2 regions of the Pseudocitrobacter corydidari genome follow, and region 1 is predicted to be linked to the other one. Evidence: predicted binding sites of a transcription regulator. Region 1 holds the regulator's gene; the other holds the start of a gene.
What was found. Region 1 encodes CRP, which controls carbon source genes, mostly activating them, when cyclic AMP is high. Its sites were predicted from a motif close to ATGTGANNNNNNTCACAT; they were not measured.
Positions count from the first base shown of each region.

Region 1 (7,429 bases):
CAGACGCCAGGCGGCGCTGTTTCTCAGTGCGTCGCGTGTTCCATACCCGTGCGGGTGTTTGCCCAGATAACATTATTAACCTCCTGATTCAGCGAATCATTTTGATTTGCTTAACACTGAGAAGAGTCTGAACCCTGGTGAGAAAGTCATCAATTAAGCTTAGGAAGGAATCATTAGCTTGAGAGTAATAATCACATTAAAATTTTGTGACGCAGGTCAACTCAAAAAGGAGTAAAAGAGGCTACCACCGCCCATTTTCTTAAACACAATCAAAAAGTGACGGTATAGTAGTCAGCAGATTAAAAGAGAACATCGCAACGTTATGGCCCAAATTACTCCCGCAGAGTTTGCTGTCCCGCAGGACGACTCCTCCACGTTTCGCCCAATGCCCGGCGTCAGCAACCCGCATCTGCAAACTATGCTGCCGAGGCTTATCCGCCGTCGGCTACACTTTACGCCGCACTGGCAGCGCCTCGATTTACCGGACGGCGACTTTCTGGATATCGCCTGGAGCGAAGACCCAATGCAGGCGAGGCACAAGCCGCGTCTGGTCGTATTCCACGGCCTGGAAGGCAGCCTGCACAGCCCCTATGCACACGGTCTGATTCAGGCGGCGAAGGAACGCGGCTGGCTCGGCGTGGTGATGCACTTTCGCGGCTGTAGCGGCGAACCGAATCGCCTTAACCGTATTTATCATTCCGGTGAAACAGAAGACGGCACCTGGTTTTTAAACTGGCTGAAGCAGGAACTGGGCGATGCGCCTACTGCGGCGGTCGGTTATTCGCTCGGCGGCAACATGCTCGCCTGCCTGCTGGCGAAAGAAGGCCCCACGGTTCCGCTGGATGCTGCGGTGATTGTCTCCGCGCCATTCGTGCTGGAAGCCTGTAGCTATCATATGGAAAAGGGCTTTTCGCGGGTGTACCAGCGCTATTTGCTGAACCTGTTAAAAGGCAACGCCTCGCGCAAACTGGCGGCCTATCCCGGCACGCTGCCGGTCGATTTACGCCAGCTGAAGCGCGTGCGCAAAATCCGTGAATTTGATGACCTGATTACCGCCAAAATTCACGGTTTCGCCGACGCTATCGACTATTATCGTCAATGTAGCGCCATGCCGTTGCTCAATCAGATAGCCATTCCGACGCTGATTATTCATGCGAAGGACGATCCGTTTATGGATCACCACGTTATCCCCGACGCCGACTCGCTTCCCGCCTGCGTCGAATATCAGTTAACGGAACATGGCGGCCACGTCGGCTTTATCGGCGGCACCTTCCGCCGCCCGAAAATGTGGCTGGAACAACGTATTCCCGACTGGCTGATGCCGTGGCTTGGAGGTGAAAAATGATCATTCCGTGGCAAGACATCGACGCTGAAACGCTCGATAACCTGATTGAAAGCTTTGTGTTGCGTGAAGGCACCGATTATGGTGAATATGAACGTTCACTTGCGCAAAAGGTCGCCGACGTAAAACAGCAACTACAACGCGGCGAAGCGGTACTGGTGTGGTCGGAACTTCATGAAACCGTCAACATCATGCCCCGCAGCCAGTTTCGCGGTTAATCTTACCGACTCGGGAGTTGTTCGCTATGTCTGCCAAACATCCGGTTATCGCCGTCACGGGTTCCAGCGGGGCGGGAACCACCACCACCAGCCTCGCGTTCCGCAAGATTTTCGCCCAGCTCAAACTTCGCGCCGCGGAAGTGGAAGGCGACAGCTTTCATCGCTACACGCGTCCGGAAATGGATTTAGCCATTCGTAAAGCGCGTGATATGGGCCGTCATATCAGCTACTTCGGCCCGGATGCCAACGACTTCAGCCTGCTGGAACAGACGTTCCGCGAGTACGGGCACAGCGGTACCGGACAGTCGCGAAAATATCTGCACACCTACGATGAAGCGGTGCCGTGGAATCAGGTGCCGGGAACCTTTACCCCCTGGCAACCGCTGCCTGAGCCGACCGACGTGCTGTTCTATGAAGGGCTGCACGGCGGCGTGGTCACCCCGCATCATGATGTGGCAAAGCATGTCGATTTACTGGTAGGCGTGGTGCCGATTGTAAACCTGGAGTGGATCCAAAAGATGATCCGCGACACCAGCGAGCGCGGTCACTCCCGCGAGGCGGTGATGGATTCCGTGGTGCGTTCGATGGAAGATTACATCAACTACATCACCCCGCAGTTCTCGCGCACCCATCTTAACTTCCAGCGTGTGCCAACGGTCGATACCTCCGATCCCTTCGCCGCCAAAGGCATTCCGTCGCTGGATGAGAGCTTTGTGGTGATCCACTTCCGCAATCTCGACAATATCGATTTCCCCTGGCTGCTGGCGATGCTGCAAGGCTCGTTTATCTCTCATATGAATACGCTGGTCGTTCCCGGCGGCAAGATGGGGCTGGCGATGGAATTGATCATGACGCCGCTGGTGCAGCGGTTGATGGAAGGGAAGAAGATTGGGTGAAATAGCACCTTACCCGACCTACAAAGCTTTCGTAGGTCGGATAAGGCGTAGCCGCCATCCGACATAAAGGCGACGCGGGCGTTACCCCTCCACCACCTCATAAGAATGGGTAATGTTCACCGCTTTGCCCAGCATCAGCGCCACTGAACAGTACTTCTCAGCGGACAAATCCACCGCCCGGGACACCGCCGCATCTTTCAGTTCTTTGCCGGTCACAATGAAGTGCAGATTGATGTGCGTGAACAGACGTGGCGCTTCTTCGCGGCGTTCAGAGGTCAGCTTAACTTCACAATCGGTCACGTCGTAACGGCCCTTTTGCAGGATTGACACGACGTCAATAGCGCTACAACCGCCCGCAGCCATCAGCACGACTTCCATCGGGCTTGGCGCTTTATCACCTGAGTTGCCATCCATTAGAATCTGGTGCCCGGAAGCCGACTCACCCAGGAAGGTTAACCCTTCAACCCATTTCACACGCGCTTGCATAATAGTCACTCCAGAGTTGCAAATTTATTGTCAGATTACGCGCACATAACAAATCTCGCAACGGAAGTAGACCTGGGTCATGCTGAAGCGAGACACCAGGAGACACACGGCGAAAGCTATGCTAAAACAGTCGGGATGCTACAGAGATACATAAACGTACTGCATGTATGCAGAGGACATCACATACTGGCTGCGACAATTTTTGACGGCCAACTTCCCAGGTAGAGGGAAGGACATTATTTCCACCAGTGGTAGCCTGATTTGCCGCTGGCGATAGCTTATAACAGAGGATAACCGCGCATGGTGCTTGGCAAACCGCAAACAGACCCGACACTCGAATGGTTCTTGTCTCATTGCCACATTCATAAGTACCCATCGAAGAGCACGCTGATTCACCAGGGTGAAAAAGCGGAAACGCTGTACTACATCGTTAAAGGCTCCGTGGCAGTACTCATCAAGGATGAGGAAGGCAAAGAGATGATCCTTTCCTACCTCAACCAGGGCGATTTCATCGGTGAACTGGGCCTGTTTGAAGAAGGCCAGGAACGTAGCGCCTGGGTTCGGGCGAAAACCGCCTGTGAAGTGGCTGAAATCTCCTATAAGAAATTCCGTCAGCTCATCCAGGTTAACCCGGATATCCTGATGCGTCTCTCCTCTCAGATGGCGCGCCGTCTGCAGGTTACCTCTGAGAAAGTGGGCAACCTGGCGTTCCTCGACGTTACCGGTCGTATCGCACAGACGCTGCTGAATCTGGCAAAACAGCCGGATGCCATGACCCACCCGGACGGTATGCAGATCAAAATCACCCGTCAGGAAATCGGTCAGATCGTCGGTTGCTCCCGCGAAACCGTGGGCCGCATTCTGAAGATGCTGGAAGATCAGAACCTGATCTCCGCACACGGTAAAACGATCGTCGTTTACGGCACGCGTTAATCTCGTCTGACGGCGTATTGTTCGCGCAATACGCCGTTTTTGTCTCTTATGTGGCGCAGGCTGATTTACCACCCGGAAGTCAACTATGCACTGCGGCAAACGCTGGTGTTATGTTTGCCGGTCGCCGTCGGCCTGATCCTCGGCCAGCTTCAACACGGCTTACTGTTCTCTTTAGTGCCTGCCTGCTGCAACATCGCCGGGCTGGATACTCCCCATAAACGCTTCTTCAAACGCCTGATTATCGGTGGGTCTCTGTTCGCCGGTTGCAGCCTGATTGTGCAACTGTTGCTGGCCGATGATATCCCGCTGCCGTTTATTCTTACCGGTCTGGCGATGGTGCTGGGCGTTACCGCCGAAATCAGCGCGCTGCACGGGCGATTGCTTCCGGCCTCGCTGATTGCCGCCATTTTTACCCTGAGCCTGGCGGGCAATATGCCCATCTGGGAACCGCTGCTTATCTACGCGCTCGGCACGCTATGGTACGGGCTGTTTAACTGGTTCTGGTTCTGGCTATGGCGCGAACAGCCGCTGCGCGAGTCGTTGAGCCTGCTTTACCGCCAACTGGCGGAGTACTGCGAAGCCAAATATAGCCTGCTGACGCAACATACCGACCCCAATACCGCCCTGCCGCCGTTGCTTAATCGTCAGCAGAAAGTGGTCGACCTGATTTCCCAGTGTTACCAGCAGATGCACATGCTGGCGGCCAATCAGCACAATGATTACAAGCGCCTGCTGCGCGCCTTCCAGATGGGGCTGGATTTACAGGAACACATTTCGGTGAGCCTGCACCAGCCAGAAGAGGTGCAAAAACTGGTCGAGCGCAGCCACGCCGAAGCGGTAATCCGCTGGAACGCGCAAACCGTCGCCGCGCGCCTGCGGGTAATGGCCGATGACATTCTTTATCACCGCTTCCCGACGCGCTTCAATATGGATAAGCAAATTGGCGCGCTGGAGAAAATTGCCCGCCAGCATCCCGATAACCCGGTCGGGCAGTTCTGCGCCTGGCACTTCAGCCGCATCGCCAAAGTCCTGCGCGCGCAGCGTCCGCTTTATCCGCGTAACCTGATGGCCGATAAAGAGCGCCGCCTGCCGCTGTTCCCGGCGCTGAAAAGCTATCTGTCGCTGAAATCGCCCGCCCTGCGTAATGCCGCGCGTTTAAGCGTGATGTTGAGCATCGCCAGCCTGATGGGCGCGGCGCTGCATCTGCCGAAACCCTACTGGATATTAATGACCGTCTTGCTGGTGACGCAAAACGGCTACGGCGCGACGCGTGTGCGTATCTTCCACCGAGCGGCGGGCACGCTGGCGGGGCTGGTTATCGCCGCGGTCACGCTGCACTACCATTTCCCGGAGGGATTCGCGCTGACCGCGATGCTGGTGATCACCCTGATAAGTTATCTGATCATTCGTAAAAGCTACGGCTGGGCGACCGTGGGTTTCACCATTACGGCGGTATATACCCTGCAATTGCTGACGCTCAACGGCGAGCAGTTTATCGTCGCGCGTTTCGCCGATACGATTATCGGCTGCCTGATTGCCTTTGGCGGCATGCTGTGGCTGTGGCCGCAGTGGCAAAGCGGTCTGCTGCGCAAAAATGCGCACTCTGCGCTGGAGGCGGATCAGGAAGCAATACAGTTAATTTTGAGTGACGATCCTTCCGCTGAAAAACTGGCGTATCAACGTATGCGCGTCAACCAGGCGCACAACGCCCTGTTTAACTCGCTCAATCAGGCGATGCAGGAACCGGGCTTTAATACGCACTATCTGGAAGATATGAAACTGTGGGTGACCCACAGCCAGTTCATCGTCGAGCATATCAACGCCATGACCACGCTTGCGCGCGAGCACGACACGCTCTCGCCGGAGCTGATGCAACGTTATCTGGAATCGTGTGAAGTCGCCCTGCAACGCTGTCAGCAGCGCCTGGAGTATGATGAATCGGGCAGCAGTGGGGATGTGAACATCATGGAGTCGCCGGATACGCTCTCCCACGGGCCACTCAGCACCATGGAACAGCATCTCCAGCGTATTCTGGGCCACCTCAACACCATGCACACCATTTCGTCGGTGGCATGGCGTCAGCGGCCGCGGCACGGTATCTGGCTAAACCGCCATATCAACTGACAACTTTCGCCACCGCCTGCGCAAAGCGCGTCATACCGTCATCGATCTCTTTCTCTTCCACCACCAGCGACGGCGCAAAACGCATCACGTCTGGCCCGGCGTTCAGCACCATGACACCGGCATCAGCGGCCGCGTAAAGGAATTCACGCGCGCGGCCTTTGTACGGTTCTTTCAGCTCGGCACCAATCAGCAGCCCCATTCCGCGAATATCGCTGAAAACGTCATACTTCGCGTCGATATCCTGCAAATGCTGCACAAAACGCTCGCGTTTGGCATGAACGCCATCCAGCACTTCCGGCGTATTGATAATATCGAACGCCGCGCCCGCCACGGCACAGGCCAGCGGGTTACCGCCATAGGTCGAGCCGTGGGAGCCGACGTGGAATGCGCTGGCAATCTCTTCGGTGGTGAGCATGGCGCTAATCGGGAAACCACCGCCCAAAGCTTTCGCGCTGGTGAGGATATCCGGCGTCACGCCATAGTGCATATAGGCGAACAGCGAACCGGTACGCCCCATCCCGCTCTGCACTTCATCAAACACCAACAGCGCCTGATGTTTATCGCACAGGTCACGCAGCCCCTGTAAAAATTCCGGCGTCGCGGCCAGCACGCCGCCTTCGCCCTGAACGGGTTCGACCACAATCGCGCAGGTATGGTCATCAATCACCGCTTCAACCGCGTGCAAATCGTTAAACGGCACGTGGACGATATCGGCCGGTTTTGGGCCAAAGCCATCGGAGTATTTCGGCTGGCCGCCGACGGAAACCGTAAACAGCGAGCGACCATGGAAGGCGTTGTGGAAGGCAATAATCTTACTTTTGTACGGGCTATGACGCGTAGAGGCGTAGTAACGCGCCAGTTTGAACGCGGTTTCGTTGGCTTCAGTGCCGGAGTTCATAAACACCACGCGCTCGGCAAAGGTGGCGTCCACCAGCTTCTGCCCCAGACGCAGCGCCGGTTCATTGGTAAACACGTTACTGGTATGCCACAGGGTTTCACCCTGGGTTTTCAGCGCCTCAACCAGCGCCGGATGGCAATGCCCCAGCGCCGTCACCGCAATCCCGCCGGCGAAATCGACGTACTCTTTCCCCTGCTGATCCCACACGCGGCTGCCTTTACCTTTTACCGGGATAAACTCCGCCGGTGCATAAATTGGCAAAATCACCTGATCGAACGTCGCGCGGGTAATTGCAGGTTGTTTGGTTGTCATGTCATGCCCTTCTGTGATTATGCAGCAATGATTATGAAATTATAATCACAAAATATGCATAAAAAATCACTCAATGGCAATATGCAATTGCGAATACAGGCGATTTTTGCTTTATGTTTTTCGCAGAAAAGTTATGCTGCGCAATCGTAACAATGGAAATAATCACTAAGGGAATAGTATGTTTCTAAAACGCATCGCCATTGTCTCGCTGTGCATGGGG
Region 1 is NZ_CP087880.1:4,270,675-4,278,103, reverse strand. It holds gene mdcA (malonate decarboxylase subunit alpha) at 1-73, opposite strand, end outside; gene G163CM_RS19805 (hydrolase) at 323-1,345, shown strand; gene G163CM_RS19800 (YheU family protein) at 1,342-1,560, shown strand; gene G163CM_RS19795 (phosphoribulokinase) at 1,587-2,456, shown strand; gene G163CM_RS19790 (OsmC family protein) at 2,538-2,942, opposite strand; gene crp (cAMP-activated global transcriptional regulator CRP) at 3,243-3,875, shown strand; gene G163CM_RS19780 (YccS/YhfK family putative transporter) at 3,924-5,999, shown strand; gene argD (bifunctional acetylornithine/succinyldiaminopimelate transaminase) at 5,992-7,209, opposite strand; gene G163CM_RS19770 (DUF3829 domain-containing protein) at 7,388-7,429, shown strand, end outside.

Region 2 (7,429 bases), 770 kb from region 1:
CAGATAAATGATGCTTTTTTAGTCAAAAATCAGTCGCCGGAAGGTTTCACCTTTCGGCGACTTGTTGCACACTGAGGTGATGACGTTTGGCACACCGTGGCTCGTGAGACTAAGAGGTATAATATGACCAGTTCGGATCTTTTGGTGTACTGCATGGCGAAGAGTGGCGCAGAGCAAAGCGTACACAGCGACTGGAAAGCGACGCAGATTAAGGTCGCGGATGTGCTTTTCGCGATGGTTAAAGAGGTGGAAGAACGCCCGGCGGTGTCGTTGAAAACCAGCCCGGAGCTGGCAGAACTGCTGCGCCAGCAGCACAGCGATGTGCGTCCCAGCCGTCATCTTAATAAAGCGCACTGGAGCACGGTTTACCTCGACGGCACGTTGCCGGATTCGCAAATTTACTATCTGGTGGATGCCTCGTATCAGCAGGCAATCACGCTGCTGCCGGAACAAACCCGGCAGCAGCTAGTGAAGTGACTACTTCAGCATCGGTTTAAGGAAGCGCGCCGTATGTGAGGCTTCGCATTCGGCGACGGTTTCTGGCGTGCCGGAGACGAGAATCTCCCCGCCGCCGCTGCCGCCTTCCGGGCCAAGGTCAACAATCCAGTCGGCGGTTTTGATCACATCAAGGTTGTGCTCAATCACCACAATGGTGTTGCCCTGGTCGCGCAGCTGGTGCAGCACTTCCAGCAGTTGCTGAATATCCGCGAAGTGCAGGCCGGTGGTCGGCTCATCGAGAATGTACAGCGTCTGCCCGGTACCGCGTTTAGAGAGCTCACGCGCCAGCTTCACACGCTGGGCTTCACCACCCGATAGCGTCGTCGCCGCCTGGCCGAGACGAATGTAGGTCAGGCCCACGTCCATCAGGGTTTGCAGCTTGCGCGCCAGCGCCGGAACGGCATCGAAGAACTCACGTGCTTCTTCAATGGTCATATCCAGCACTTCGTGGATGGTTTTGCCTTTGTACTTAATCTCCAGCGTTTCGCGGTTATAGCGTTTGCCTTTGCACTGGTCGCACGGCACGTAGATATCCGGCAGGAAGTGCATCTCGACTTTGATCACGCCATCGCCCTGACACGCCTCGCAGCGCCCGCCACGGACGTTAAAGCTGAAGCGCCCCGGCGTATAGCCGCGCGCGCGTGATTCCGGCACGCCCGCGAACAGCTCACGCACAGGCGTAAAGACGCCGGTGTAGGTTGCCGGGTTAGAGCGCGGCGTACGGCCAATCGGGCTTTGGTCGATATCGATAACTTTGTCGAAGTGCTCAAGCCCCTGAACATCGCGATACGGCGCTGGTTCGGCGATAGTTGCGCCGTTAAGCTGGCGCTGTGCAATCGGGAACAGGGTGTCGTTAATCAGCGTAGATTTTCCGGAACCGGATACCCCGGTGATACAGGTAAACAGGCCTACGGGCAGCGTTAAGGTGACATCTTTCAGGTTGTTGCCGCGCGCGCCGCTCAGTTTCAGCACTTTTGCCGGGTCTGCGGGTACGCGATTTTTCGGCACTTCGATTTTACGTTTGCCGCTCATGAACTGGCCGGTTAACGACTCTGGCACCGCCATGATGTCATCCAGCGTCCCTTCCGCGACGACCTGACCACCGTGTACACCCGCGCCCGGCCCGATGTCGATAACGTGGTCAGCGGCGCGAATGGCGTCTTCATCGTGCTCGACCACGATCACCGTGTTACCGAGGTTACGCAGGTGAATCAATGTGCCGAGCAGACGTTCGTTGTCGCGCTGGTGCAGGCCGATGGAGGGTTCATCCAGCACGTACATCACGCCGACTAACCCTGCGCCAATCTGGCTTGCCAGACGGATACGCTGAGCTTCACCGCCGGAAAGGGTTTCTGCCGAACGGGAGAGCGTCAGGTAGTTCAGGCCAACGTTGACCAGGAACTTCAGGCGATCGCCAATCTCTTTCAGCACTTTTTCGGCGATTTTCGCGCGCTGGCCGGAAAGTTTCAGATTATTGAAGAAGTCCATCGCATGGCCGATGCTCATGTCTGAGATGGTCGGCAGCGGGGTATTTTCAACATACACGTGACGCGCTTCGCGACGCAGACGTGTACCTTCACAGCTGGCGCATGGACGGTTGCTGATGAATTTCGCCAGCTCTTCGCGCACCGCGCTGGATTCCGTCTCTTTATAACGGCGTTCCATGTTGTGCAGCACGCCTTCAAACGGATGACGACGCACGGAGGTATCGCCGCGATCGTTCATGTATTTGAATTCGATGGATTCTTTACCGGAACCGTACAGCACTACTTTCTGCACTGATGCGTTCAGGCTGCCCCACGGCGCTTCAACGTCGAAATCATAATGCTCTGCCAGCGAGCGCAGCATCTGGAAATAGTAGAAGTTACGGCGATCCCAACCGCGAATCGCGCCACCTGCCAGCGACAGCTCCGGGTTTTGGATGATGCGGTCCGGGTCGAAATATTGCTGCACGCCCAGGCCGTCACAGGTTGGGCACGCGCCCGCCGGGTTGTTGAACGAGAACAGACGCGGTTCCAGTTCGCTCATGCTGTAGCCGCAAATTGGGCAGGCGAAGTTGGCGGAGAAGAGCAGTTCGTCCGCTTTCGGATCGTCCATATCAGAGACGATTGCGGTGCCGCCGGAAAGCTCCAGCGCGGTTTCAAACGACTCGGCCAGACGCTGCGCCAGGTCTTCGCGCACCTTGAAGCGGTCGATAACCACTTCAATGGTGTGTTTCTTTTGCAGCTCCAGCGTCGGCGGATCGGAGAGGTCACACACTTCGCCATCAATACGCGCGCGGATATAGCCCTGGCTTGCCAGGTTTTCCAGCGTTTTGGTGTGCTCGCCTTTACGCTCTTTAATGATTGGCGCCAGCAGCATCAGGCGTTTGCCTTCCGGCTGCGTCAGCACGTTGTCGACCATCTGGCTCACGGTTTGCGCCGCCAGCGGCACGTCGTGATCCGGACAGCGCGGCTCGCCGACGCGTGCGTACAGCAGACGCAGGTAGTCGTGAATTTCGGTAATGGTCCCGACCGTGGAACGCGGGTTATGGGAGGTCGACTTCTGCTCAATAGAGATGGCAGGCGACAGCCCTTCGATATGATCGACATCCGGCTTCTCCATCAGCGACAGGAACTGGCGCGCATACGCAGAAAGCGATTCGACGTAGCGACGCTGCCCCTCGGCGTAAAGGGTGTCGAAAGCCAGTGAAGATTTGCCAGACCCCGACAGCCCGGTAACGACAATCAGTTTGTCGCGCGGGATGATGAGGTTGATATTTTTGAGATTGTGGGTGCGGGCGCCCCGAACTTCGATCTTATCCATTTACCTTTCCCGGTAGAGACTCGGCTTGCCAGATTTGCTTGAAGGACAAACGGCGGAAACGGCTAATTATGACACAACTCACCCTGAATGAATATACAGTAGTGGAATGTGCATTCCATTGTTGAGTGTAAGATATTCAACGTAAACGAGTTTAGTGGAATCACCGTCGCATGCTATCAAAACGCCTCTTTGAAATGCTACAATCGCGCGTTTACACTATTAAGAAACACATTCAGGAGAGACAATCATGGCCAGCAGAGGCGTAAACAAGGTGATTCTCGTCGGTAATCTGGGCCAGGACCCGGAAGTACGCTACATGCCGAATGGTGGCGCAGTTGCCAACATTACGCTGGCTACTTCCGAATCCTGGCGTGATAAAGCGACCGGTGAAATGAAAGAGCAGACTGAATGGCACCGTGTTGTGCTGTTCGGCAAACTCGCGGAAGTTGCGGGTGAATACCTGCGTAAAGGCTCTCAGGTTTATATTGAAGGCCAGCTGCGTACCCGTAAATGGACCGATCAGTCCGGCGTTGAAAAATACACCACCGAAGTGGTTGTGAACGTTGGCGGCACCATGCAGATGCTGGGTGGCCGTCAGGGCGGTGGCGCACCGGCAGGTGGTCAGGGTCAGCAGCAGGGCGGTTGGGGCCAGCCTCAGCAGCCGCAGGGCGGCAACCAGTTCAGCGGCGGCGCGCAGTCTCGTCCGCAGCAGCAACAGTCCGCACCGGCACCGTCTAACGAACCGCCGATGGACTTCGACGACGATATCCCGTTCTGATTTTCAGACATAAAAAAACCTGCGAAAGCAGGTTTTTTTATGGATAAGATTTTTATCAGGTCAACACCATCGGCCATTCTGGCGGTGTCTGGCTCATCACTTCCACCATCACCTCTTTGATGTTATTGCAGATAGTCGCAATATCCACCATCGTAATTCCCAGCAACCCCGTTGCGAACCAGCAGGCCGACGCCACACCCAGCGCGCTACAAATCACCGCGAGGCCCGCGTAATCAGCTTTGCGTAAGCGAATTTTCAGAGTACTGGCAAGGAACATCAGAATGGCGCTGAAAAGCGGCCAGCGTAACAGTACGACACCTGTAGAGATGGAAACCATGAGACCTTATCCTCAGAGATAAACGGTATGCCCTGACAGCGCGGCGTTCTCACGAAGGTGTAGTCCACTCTGGCTATCGACAGGCAATCACAAATGATATGAAACGCTGTTTTTGTTTCACTCTATACTGTGAACTATATCACAATTGCTGTTTTATTCACCAGAGGTAAACGCAGCAAAATGCGCCATTTATCGCTGACAATAGTTACATAAGGAAAGGGCTCTGTTTTACCTGCACGCCGGATAAGCGCAAGCGTCATCCGGCGCGATGCTTATGCTGACAGGCGATGGCGATAGTCGCTCGGCGTGCGGTCGAATTCGCGGCGGAATACGCGCGAGAAGGTCTGCTGGGAAACATAACCCAGGTCCATCGCAATATCGAAAATCGGGCGCTGGGTATTTCGCAGCTCTTGTGCGGCCAATAACAGACGGCGCTGGCGAATGTAGTCGCCCAGCGTTTGATGCATCTCGGTGCGGAACATCCGTTGCAGATACCATTTTGAGTATCCGGATTTTTTCGCCACGACATCAATGTTAAGTGGTTGATCGATATGTTCATCTATCCATTCGATAAGCGTTTGAATAATTTCCCGATGGGACATAAGGCTCTCCCCGTTGTCTATTTTTGCTTCAACTTTTGTCTTGCTGGCGAGTATAATTCCTCAAGTTAACTTGAGGTAAAGCAGAAAATGGAAAAAAAACCAACGCGCATTAAAACGCTGCTCACGCCGGGTGAAGTCGCCCGACGTACCGGGGTTGCCGTCTCCGCTTTGCACTTCTATGAGAGCAAAGGGCTCATCCGCAGCCAGCGTAACGCGGGCAATCAGCGGCGATACAAACGTGACGTGCTGCGCTATGTAGCAATCATTAAAATCGCGCAGCGGCTGGGCATCCCGCTCGCCACGATCGGCGAGTCGCTGGGCGTGGTGCCGGAAGGGCATACGCTGGGGCAAAAAGACTGGAAACGCCTGACCACCCAGTGGCGTCAGGAGCTGGATAAACGCATTCACTCGATGGAAGCGCTGCGCGATCAGCTTGATGGCTGCATTGGCTGCGGCTGTATGTCGCTGCGGGACTGCCCGCTGCGTAACCCTGGCGACAAACTGGGGGAAGAAGGAACGGGCGCGCGCCTGCTGGAAGACGAATAAAAAACGAAAGCGCCACAACTGGGCGCTTTCGTATGTTCCGGTCTTTGTCTTTCGCTCTATCCCACTGGTTCATGGGAGGGTTTCCCCCGACATCAGCATCCCTCGGTCGAGCTACGGGTTGGAGGTTCCGGTTTGTGCTGACACTTTAAGTCTACCTCTACTCCCCCTGTTCGCCAGTCGGATTAACGCTTTTTTCGCCGCAATTTTTACGGGGATTGCCGTCTGTTCCTATAGTTAATTTGAACAAACCTGCGGAGAAAACCATGTTAACCGTCCACCATCTGAATCAATCCCGCTCGCAGCGCGTACTCTGGGCGCTGGAAGAATTAAATCTGCCTTACCAGATTGTCCGCTATCAGCGCGGGGCCAATATGCTGGCACCTGAATCTTTGAAAAAAATTCATCCGCTGGGTAAATCGCCGATTGTCGAGAATGATGGCCACGTTATCGCTGAATCCGGGGCGATCCTCGAATATCTTCAGGAAATCGGCGATCCCGAAAGCCGCTTTAAACCGCAGGACATTGACGGCAAATTGCAGTATCGCTTCTGGCTGCACTATGCCGAAGGCTCGTTGATGTCGCTCATGATGATCAAGCTGGTTTTGCAGATGCTGGGCAAATCCCCGGTGCCGTTGGGGTTGCGCACGGTGGGGAAAGTGCTGGGAACGGGCGTCCAGAAAGCCTGGCTGAATAAGCAGATTGCCACACATGCCGGGTTTATCGAGTCGCATCTTGCGAAAACACCGTGGTTTGCGGGGGAAACGCTGAGCATGGCGGATATTCAGATGAGTTTTCCACTGTTTGCGCTGCTTTCTCGCGGCGGGATACCGTCTCTGCCCAATATTGCCGCATGGAAGGCGCGTGTGGAAGCGCGTCCGGCCTGGCAACAGGCGATTGAAAAGGGCGGTCCTTTTTCGCTGCCAGGCGAGTAGCGCCAAATTTGCAACGAAAATGTTGTTGGATTGCGCATGAACGATAACGTTTGCGCATAGGTTGGTGATTTCTTCATCGTCATAAGCGAAATTTAGCGAAATGACGTAAACATCAGTTGAAAATGGTGCCATAAAAACCAGATAATCGTTTGCCTTCAAATTCTGACGCCTTCTGCTGGCATTTTTGACGTTTTATGCTTAGTCAATTTGCCGGTGTCGTCCAGAAAATACCCATTCTGCATGTGCAGCGTGGAAGGTAACGCTCAACCGTTTTGTATGCGCGGAGTTAAACGTTTGCTTTTTTGCGGCTCCCCTTTGCCGCGAGCTTTAAGCACAAGGAGATGACGTTTAGCTGGCAGTGGATTGTCCACCACGCATACAGCGAATGATAAAAATTTTCAGGGGATGTTTTCTATGTCTACGCCTTCAGCGCGTACCGGCGGTTCACTCGACGCCTGGTTTAAAATTTCTGCTCGTGGTAGCTCCGTTCGTCAGGAGATTGTCGCCGGTCTTACCACCTTCCTGGCGATGGTCTATTCCGTCATCGTTGTGCCGGGGATGCTCGGCAAAGCGGGCTTCCCGCCTGCTGCGGTCTTCGTGGCCACCTGCCTGGTGGCGGGCGTCGGCTCCATCGTGATGGGCCTGTGGGCGAATCTGCCGCTGGCTATTGGCTGTGCTATCTCGCTGACCGCGTTCACCGCGTTCAGTCTGGTGCTGGGCCAGCACATCAGTATTCCGGTCGCGCTCGGCGCGGTCTTTCTGATGGGGGTTCTGTTCACCATTATTTCTGCGACCGGCATCCGTAGCTGGATCTTGCGCAATTTGCCGCAGGGCATCGCTCACGGCACCGGTATCGGTATCGGCCTGTTCCTGCTGCTGATTGCGGCGAACGGCGTCGGCCTGGTGATCAAGAACCCGCTGGATGGCTTGC
Region 2 is NZ_CP087880.1:3,498,106-3,505,534, reverse strand. It holds gene G163CM_RS16290 (MmcQ/YjbR family DNA-binding protein) at 124-477, shown strand; gene uvrA (excinuclease ABC subunit UvrA) at 478-3,303, opposite strand; gene ssb1 (single-stranded DNA-binding protein SSB1) at 3,551-4,081, shown strand; gene G163CM_RS16275 (YjcB family protein) at 4,137-4,418, opposite strand; gene soxS (superoxide response transcriptional regulator SoxS) at 4,691-5,020, opposite strand; gene soxR (redox-sensitive transcriptional activator SoxR) at 5,108-5,566, shown strand; gene G163CM_RS16260 (glutathione S-transferase family protein) at 5,830-6,498, shown strand; gene G163CM_RS16255 (NCS2 family permease) at 6,913-7,429, shown strand, end outside.
Region 2: the regulator CRP is predicted to act here: its motif matches at 4,546-4,563, upstream of G163CM_RS16275 (YjcB family protein).